2 regions of the Streptomyces sp. NPDC028298 genome follow, and region 2 is predicted to be linked to the other one. Evidence: predicted binding sites of a transcription regulator. Region 2 holds the regulator's gene; the other holds the start of a gene.

Region 1 (4,414 bases), on a different contig from region 2:
TCTCATTGACGTACTCGACGAGGTCCCTCTCGACGATGTCGGTGCGCGGGTCCGCGAGCGCCCGGGCCGAGAGCGCCGCGAGGGGGCCGTCCCGGTGCCAGTCGATGATCGCCCGTTCGCGCTCGACAACCGTGATGCGTCCCCAGCGGCGATCGGCCGCGGCGTGCGCCAGCGAGAACCCGACGCCGAGGCCGCCGATCAGCACGCTCGGCTCCGGGCGCCCGTCCAGGGCGTCGTACGCCGCGTCCATGAGGAGCCGCTCGGAACGCCCGTCGGAGGTGTCCATCAGGAAGCATCCGTTGGCGATGATCTGCAGCAGGTCGCCGTGGCGCCGCAGCACGACCTCGCCGTAGGGGCCCTGGCGACGGTCGATGACTTCGGGAGTCCTGTACGAGGTCATGGCCGCCATCCTGGCATTTTCACCTGTACGGGTCGCGGGAATTGCGGGCGCCGGTTCCCTCGGCCGCCGGAGTGACGGCGGGCCGCACGAGGTTGACCGGCCCACCCCTTTCTTGAGGAGTCCCTGAGAATCGGCCGTCACGTGGCGCCGGTCATAGACAGGGGCGGAGGGGGCGCGAAGGCTGGTCCGCGACGGAAGGAGCGCCGCACCGTGGACCGGACCCCCACCGAAGACCCCTGCACGGCGGCCGCCCCGGCTCCCCGGTCCGCGACGGAAGTGGCCGCTCCCGTCACCCGGTCCTCCGCGCCGACGGGCGAGGCCGCGGCGCGTACCGGTGAGGGTTCCGTGTCGGCCGGTCGGGCCCCGGCGTCCGCCGGGCAGCCTTCCGTGTCCGCGGACGGGGTCGCCGCGCGTACCGGTGGGGTGCCCGTGTCCGCCGGTGGGGTCGCCGCGCGTACCGGTGGGGTGCCTGTGTCCGCCGGTGGGGTCGCCGCGTGTACCGATGGGGTGTCCGTGTCCGCCGGGCGGGTTCCGGCGTCCGCCGGGCAGGTTTCCGCCTCCGCGGACGGAGTCGCGGTGCACCCCGGCGAGGCCTCCGTGTCCGCCGGGGCGGATCGCGGTGCGGCTTCATCCGGTCCTCTCCCCGCGGTGCCGCGGCAACGCGGGTCCTGTTCCGGCCTCGCCCCGCGACCCGGCTCGGATTCCGTCCCCGGCCCTGCGCGACGCGACGGCTCCGGACCGCCCGCCGCCCTCGGCCGCATCGGCCGATCACGCTTCCAGGGACTCCGGAGCCTGCTGCCCACCCCGCGGAGCACTCCCTTCACCTTCGGGTACGCGGCTGTCCTCGCCCTCGTCTCCTGGCTCGCCGGGCACACGCGCCCCGCGCTCGTCCACGCCCTGCACCAGGCGTCCAGCACGGACGTCGCGCACCTCGTACGGCACCCGGTGCTCGTGCTGATCGCGAGCGCGCTGTGGATCGTCGGCGGGATCGCCTCGCCGTACGCGGCCGGCTTCCTGCTCGTGCTGACCGCGCTGGAGCGCCGCACCGGCACGGTGTGGGCGGCCGGGGTCTTCCTGGCCGGGCACGTGGTGGCCACGCTGGTCACCGAGCTGCCGGTCGGTGTCGCGGTGCTGGCGGGCGGCCTGCCCGTCGGCTCGCTGCACCGGCTCGACTACGGCATCAGCTTCGGCGTCGCCGCGAGTGTCGGCTCGCTGGCGGGACTCCTGCCGCCCTGGCTGGGCCGGCCCCTGCTGATCGGCTTCGGCGCGGTCCTCACCCAGGACCTGATCGTCCTCGCCGATCCGGTGACGGACGCGGGCCACCTGATCGCGCTGGCGATCGGCGTCGCGACCTGGCCCGCGGTCCGGCGTCGGCGACGCGGGCATCGCCCCGCCGCGTACGTCACACAGCCGGAACAGCCGGAACAGCCGCAAGGGGCGGAAGGGACGGAACAGGCCGCCCGGACCTGAGACGCGGGCTCCCCGACGAGCCGAGTCTCGCGACCGGACGTCCTCCCCGTCGAGAGCCACCTCGACCGGACGCCGCCCCGACCGGCTCACGGGCCCCTTCCCCGCCCCGGCGGACGAGAAGCGGCCCGTTGAGCCATCGGAGGGAGGACCGGCTAACGGATGGGCGCCCCGTTGCGGGCGTCGGACGCGGACTGCCATGCCTGCATGCCCGCCAGGGAGGCCTCCTTGGCCTGCCGCCACTTGATGGCCGCCACCTGCGACGGAGGCACATCCATGGCGCGGATCATGCGCCGGCCCGCGCTGAACACGGCGGCGGCCGCGATGACCATGCCGGTGCACGCCACCAGGGCACCGGCCGCGGTCAGCACGGCACCGGTCGTGACGAGCCGGGTGTCGATCTCGAGCTTGCTCTGGGCGAGGTGATGGTTCATGACTCCACGATCCGAGCCGGACGGCCACCCCGCATCCCGGAAGGTGGCCCCGACGCCGCATCGGCCCGCGACGCTCGGCGACGCTCGGCCCGCGACGCTCGGTCCGTGAGGCCGCGCGGTCCGCGACGCCGCTCGGTCGCGACGCCCTCCACCAGGCCGCCCGGCCCGCGACTCCCGCCGATCGCTCACAGCGAACGCTCCCCAGGGAACATTGCGAGCCTCCCGTGCATTGAGTCGACATAACTCAACTTGACTGCCGAAGGGGAGATCATGGCTTCGACGTCCGCATCACTCACCCTGCCCGTGCTGCCGCTCGACGACGAGGTCGTGCTGCCCGGAATGGTGGTGCCGCTGGATCTGAACGACACCGATGTGCGTGCCGCGGTGGAGGCCGCTCAGGCCGCCGCCCGTTCAACGCCCGGAAAGCCTCAGGTACTCCTGGTGCCACGCATCGACGGGACCTACGCGAGCACCGGTGTGCTCGGCACGGTCGAGCAGGTCGGCCGGCTGGCCGACGGCGACCCGGGCGCGTTGATCCGGGGGCGTGGGCGCGTGAGGGTGGGCGCGGGGACGACCGGTCCCGGTGCCGCCCTGTGGGTCGAGGGCACCCGGGTCGAGGAGACCGTGCCCGACCCGCTGCCCGGCCGGGTCGCCGACCTGGTGAAGGAATACAAGGCCCTGGCGACGAGCTGGCTGCGCAAGCGCGCCGCCTGGCAGGTCGTGGACAGGGTGCAGCAGATCGACGACGTCTCCGCCCTTGCCGACAATTCCGGTTACTCACCGTTCCTCACCGTGGAGCAGAAGGTCGAGCTGCTGGAGACCGCCGACCCGGTGGCCCGCCTCAAGCTCGCCACCGAACAGCTCCGCGAGCACCTCGCCGAGCAGGATGTCGCCGAGTCCATCGCCAAGGACGTCCAGGAGGGCGTCGACAAGCAGCAGCGCGAGTTCCTGCTGCGCCGCCAGCTCGAAGCCGTACGCAAGGAACTGCGCGACCTCAAGGGAGAGGACGGCGAGGACGAGTCCGACGACTACCGCGCCCGCGTGGAGGCGGCCGACCTTCCCGAGAGCGTCCGCGAGGCCGCCCTCAAGGAGGTCGAGAAGCTGGAGCGCTCCAGTGACCAGTCGCCCGAGGGAAGCTGGATCCGGACCTGGCTGGACACCGTCCTTGAGCTGCCCTGGAACGAACGGACCGAGGACGCGTACGACATCCGGGGTGCCCAGGCCGTGCTCGACGCCGAGCACGCCGGTCTGGAGGACGTGAAGGAGCGCATCACCGAGTACCTGGCGGTGCGCAAGCGGCGTTCCGAGCGCGGTCTCGGGGTCGTCGGCGGCCGGCGCGGCGGCGCCGTGCTCGCGCTCGTCGGCCCGCCCGGTGTCGGCAAGACCTCGCTCGGCGAGTCCGTCGCGCACGCCATGGGCCGCAAGTTCGTCCGTGTCGCCCTCGGCGGCGTCCGGGACGAGGCCGAGATCCGCGGCCACCGCCGTACGTACGTCGGCGCGCTGCCCGGCCGGATCGTCCGGGCCATCAAGGAGGCCGGGTCGATGAACCCGGTGGTCCTGCTCGACGAGATCGACAAGGTCGGCTCCGACTTCCGGGGCGACCCGGCGGCGGCGCTGCTCGAAGTCCTCGACCCGGCGCAGAACCACACCTTCCGCGACCACTACCTGGAGGTCGAACTCGACCTCTCCGACGTGGTGTTCCTCGCCACCGCCAACGTCCTGGAGGCCATCCCGGAGGCCCTGCTCGACCGTATGGAGCTGGTCCGCCTCGACGGCTACACCGAGGACGAGAAGGTCGTCATCGCCCGGGACCACCTGCTGCCGCGCCAACTGGAGCGGGCGGGCCTGGAGAAGGAAGAGGTCGTCCTCGACGAGAGCGCGCTGCGCAAGCTCGCGGGGGAGTACACCCGGGAAGCGGGCGTACGGAACCTGGAGCGGGGCATCGCCCGGCTGCTGCGCAAGGTCGCGGCCCAGCACGAACTGGGCCGCCGGGAGCTGCCGTTCACGGTCACCGACGGCGATCTGCGCGAACTCATCGGGCGCCCGCACCACGTGCCCGAGTCGGCGCAGGACCCGGCCGAGCGCCGTACGGCGGTGCCCGGTGTCGCCACCG
Region 2 (4,414 bases):
CCCCCGCCGAAGCCGGCCACGCCGCATCCGGCAAGGGTGAGGGCGGTGGCCGACGAGGCCACCGCTATGACGGTACGGCGGAGGCCGGTGTTACGAGTCTTCACATCAGGTGCCTTCCGGGCGAGGTTGCAGCATTGCGACCCAGGTGGCTGAAAGCCAACGCGGCGATCACCTCAGCGTCAAGGAGTAACCACTTAACGAGATGGCAACGGCGTTTCGTGTTCCACAAGTGAACGCGACGGGAAAAGACTACGCCCATCCACTGACCGATCCCCTCAGCTTCACCTTCTGTCATTCACAGGTACAACCAAGTTCCGTTCACAGGAGTCGTGATCGTCGACGGTTTTTAACCGCCGTTGACGATCGGCAGACCTGAAGGAACACATGCACAGAGCCCCTGTCACGAAGGGCGCCGTCTCCTCGGCCCTCGTGCTCGCCACCGCGGGCGGCCTGCTCACCGCAGCCGGCCCGGCCGCCTCCGCAGTGACCAACTGCACATCGCCCGTCTATAAGCGGCATTTCTACGCGAACACCACCTTCTCGGGCACACCGAAGAAGACGGACTGCGATACGGCGATCGACCAGAACTGGGGCTCCGGCGCGCCCGCGTCCGGACTTCCCGCCGACAACTTCGGCGTCCGCTGGACGGTGACCCGCGACTTCGGCTCGGGCGGCCCCTTCACCCTGCCCGTCACCACCCAGGACGGAATTCGGGTCTATCTGGACGACATACGCAAAGTCGACCTCTGGAAGAACGTATCGGCCACACAGTCAAAAACGGTCAGCCTGACCATTCCGTCCGGAAAACACACACTGCGCGTCGATTTCGTCAACTGGACAGGCAAGGCGAACGTCACTTTCGCCTACAAACCCGTCACTTCGGCCGGTACCGACAAAACCAAGCCACTCGTCCCCGCGGGTTCCTCGGCGTCGTACGACACCGCGACCGGCCGGGCCAAGGTCTCCTGGTCCAAGAACCAGGAGATGGACCTCGCCGGCTACCGCGTCTACCGCCGCCTCAAGGGCAGCACCACCTGGACCCTGCGCACCACCACGACGACCACCACGTCGTACACCGACACCTCCCTCCCCGCGACCGGCGCCACCTACTACTACGAGGTCCGCGCCTACGACAAGGCGGGCAACGAGTCCTCCGGCACCACGGACCGCCCGGTGACCACCACCGACCGGACGGCCCCGGCGCGCGTCACCGGTCTGTCGGGCCGGGGCACCACCGCGGGCAACACCCTGACCTGGCAGGCCTCCTCAGCGGACGTCGACCACTACGAGGTGTGGGCCGCGCCGACCGGGCAGAGCGACCCCGACGGGCCGGAGATCGTGTTCGGGACCTCCTACACGGACCGGATCGCGCAGGTGGGGACCGACTACCGGTACACCGTCCAGGCCGTCGACGGCGCCGGGAACGTCTCCCCCGTCTCCGACAGCCTGACGCTCATGCGCCCGGAGGAGTCCACGGCGCCCGCGCCGGCCTCGGTCCTGGGCACGCCCGCCGACGCCTCGACCCGCGTGTCCTGGACCCCGGCGCAGGACCCCGACGCGATGGTCACCGGATTCCACGTCTACCGCCGCACGTCCGCGCAGGGCGCCTGGATCCTGGTGGGCAGCGCCGGGGCGACGGCCGTCTCCTACGACGACACCTCCGCCCCGAAGGGCACCGCGTACTACTACGTCGCCTCGGTCGACAACGGAGGAGCCGAGTCGAACCCCTCGGCGCAGACCACCGTCGACCGTCTGACGCCGGCCACCGCCACCGGTCCCGCCGCGCCGCGGCTGACCGTGCTCTCCGAAGGCGGCACCCGCTTCCCCATCAGTGTCGGGGTGCGCCCCGGGACGGGCGACGAGGCACGGCTGCTGAAGGGGTACGCGTGGGACGTCTCCGGCGCCTGCGGCTTCAGCGGCACACAGTTCACCGCGTCGGACACCGTCTCCTGGACCCCGCAGTACACGGGCCCCTGCACGGTCTCCGTACGCGCCGTGGACGCCTACGGCCGCAAGGGCGAGAACGCCGCCTCCGTCGAGGTCATGGTCAACCGCTGACCGCCTGACGGCACACGAAGGGGCCCCACGGTTCAGGTGAACCGTGGGGCCCCTTCGGCCGAGCGTGGAGGTCAGTCGGACGTCCGCTTGGGGCGCCAGACCACCAGGGCGCTCGTCTGCTGGACCTCCTGGTACGGGACCAGGTCACGGCGGTAGGACGCGTGCACCGCGGCCTCGCGCTGCTGCATGGCCACCGCCGCGCCGTCCAGGGCCGACTCCAGCTCCGCCACGCGGGACTGGAGCGCGGCCACCTGGTTCTCCAGTTCGATGATGCGCTTGATGCCGGCGAGGTTGATGCCCTCGTCCTGCGACAACTGCTGCACGGTCCGCAGCAGTTCGATGTCGCGGGCCGAGTAGCGCCGGCCCCGGCCGGCGGTGCGGTCGGGGGAGACCAGACCGAGCCGGTCGTACTGACGCAGGGTCTGCGGGTGCAGTCCGGAGAGCTGGGCCGCCACCGAGATGACGTAGACCGGGGTCTCCTCGGTCAGTTCATAGGGGTTGCGTCGACGACCGGTCGTGTCCATGGCTCCGTCATGCTCCCTTCGCGGCCTGGAACAGCTCCGCCCGCGGATCCTCACCCGCGGTCGCCTCGCGATACGCCTCCAGCGCGTCACGAGCCTTGCCGGACAGGTCCTGGGGGACCGTCACCTCGACGGTGACGAGGAGGTCGCCCCGCGTGCCGTCCTTGCGGACCGCGCCCCTGCCCCGGGCGCGCATCGTGCGCCCGTTGGGGGTGCCCGGCGGCAGCTTCAGCGTCACCGGCGGGCCGCCCAGCGTCGGCACCTTCACCTCGCCGCCCAGCGCCGCCTCCGCGAAGGTGACGGGCACGGTGACGGTGAGGTTGTCGTCCTTGCGGCCGAAGACCGGGTGCGCGTCCACGTGGACGGTGACGTACAGGTCGCCGGCCGGGCCGCCGCGCTCACCGGGAGCGCCCTTGCCCCGCAGCCGGATCCGCTGGTTGTCGCTGACGCCCGCGGGGATGCGGACCTGCATCGTGCGGGACGACTTGGCCCGCCCGCTGCCCGCGCACTCCATGCAGGGGTGCTCGGCGATGAGGCCGCGGCCCTTGCAGTCCGGGCACGGGTCCGTGAGCGAGAACCCGCCGCCCGAGCCCCGCGCCACCTGCCCGGTGCCGACACAGGTCGGGCACACACGCGGTGTGCCGTTCTTGTCGCCGGTGCCCGAACAGGCCTTGCAGGCCGCCTGCGAGGTCATCCGCAGCGGAACGGTCGCGCCGTCCACCGCCTCCGTGAAGGAGAGGGTGACCTCGGTGTCGATGTCCTGGCCGCGCCGGGGCTGCGTCCGCGTGCCCGTGGTGGCGCCGCCGCGGTTGAACAGGCCCCCGAAGACGTCACCTATGCCACCGCCGAAGCCGCCGGCCCCTCCCGCTCCCTGACCCGGGGCGCCCCCTCCGAAGAGGTCGCCCAGGTCGAAGTTGAAGTTGCCGCCGCCCGCGCCGGGCCCCGGCCGGAAGCCACCGTTGCCGAAGAGGGCGCGTGCCTCGTCGTACTCCTTGCGCTTCTTGGGGTCGCCGAGCACGTCGTTCGCCTCGGAGATCTCCTTGAAGCGCTCCTCGGCCTTGGCGTTGCCCTTGTTGGCGTCCGGGTGGAACTCGCGGGCGAGCTTCCGGTACGCCTTCTTGATCTCGGCCTCGGTGGCGTCCTTGGGGACGCCGAGGACCTTGTAGAAGTCCTTCTCGATGAAGTCCTTGGTGCTCATCCCCGACGTCCCTCCTTCCTCGTCCGTTCAAGCTCAGCCCTCGTCCGGGCCACCGCTCTCCTTGTCCTCCGCCGCCTCGGCCGAGTCCTCGGCCTTGACCGGCTGCGCCCCGGGCTGCGGTTCGGCGACGGCCACCCGCGCGGGGCGGATGGTGCGCTCGCCGAAGCGATACCCCGGCTGCAGAATCGCCACGCACGTCGTCTCCGTGACGTCCGGCGCGTACGAGTGCATCAGGGCCTCGTGGATCGTCGGGTCGAAGGGCTCGCCCTCCTTGCCGAACTGCTGGAGCCCCATCTTCGCCGCGACGGTCTCCAGCGATTCGGCGACGGACTTGAATCCGCCGACGAGCTCCCCGTGATCCCGCGCGCGGCCGATGTCGTCGAGCACGGGCAGGAGTTCGGTCAGGAGGCTCGCCACGGCGACCTCCCTGACCGCGATCCGGTCGCGCTCGACACGGCGGCGGTAGTTCTGGAACTCGGCCTGGAGGCGCTGGAGGTCCGCGGTGCGCTCGGACAGAGCCATGCGCGCCTGGTCCAACTGTGCCGTCAGGCCGGTCAACTGTGCTGCTGCGTCCCCGTCCGGGGCCGCCGCCCCCTCCGCAGAGGGGGTGGCGGTCTGCGGCTCGGCGTCGTCAGAG

What was found. Region 2 encodes HspR, which represses chaperone genes until heat shock. Its sites were predicted from a motif close to TTGAGNNNNNNNNNCTCAA; they were not measured.
Region 1: the regulator HspR is predicted to act here: its motif matches at 2,531-2,549, upstream of lon (endopeptidase La).

Annotation. Positions count from the first base shown of each region.
Region 1 is NZ_JBVHTL010000011.1:198,856-203,269, reverse strand. It holds gene ACZ4TO_RS37265 (spermine/spermidine synthase domain-containing protein) at 1-400, opposite strand, end outside; gene ACZ4TO_RS37260 (rhomboid-like protein) at 1,049-1,870, shown strand; gene ACZ4TO_RS37255 (hypothetical protein) at 2,023-2,301, opposite strand; gene lon (endopeptidase La) at 2,572-4,414, shown strand, end outside.
Region 2 is NZ_JBVHTL010000005.1:404,276-408,689, reverse strand. It holds gene ACZ4TO_RS24525 (sugar ABC transporter substrate-binding protein) at 1-62, opposite strand, end outside; gene ACZ4TO_RS24520 (PA14 domain-containing protein) at 385-2,058, shown strand; gene ACZ4TO_RS24515 (heat shock protein transcriptional repressor HspR) at 2,130-2,582, opposite strand; gene dnaJ (molecular chaperone DnaJ) at 2,590-3,777, opposite strand; gene grpE (nucleotide exchange factor GrpE) at 3,811-4,414, opposite strand, start outside.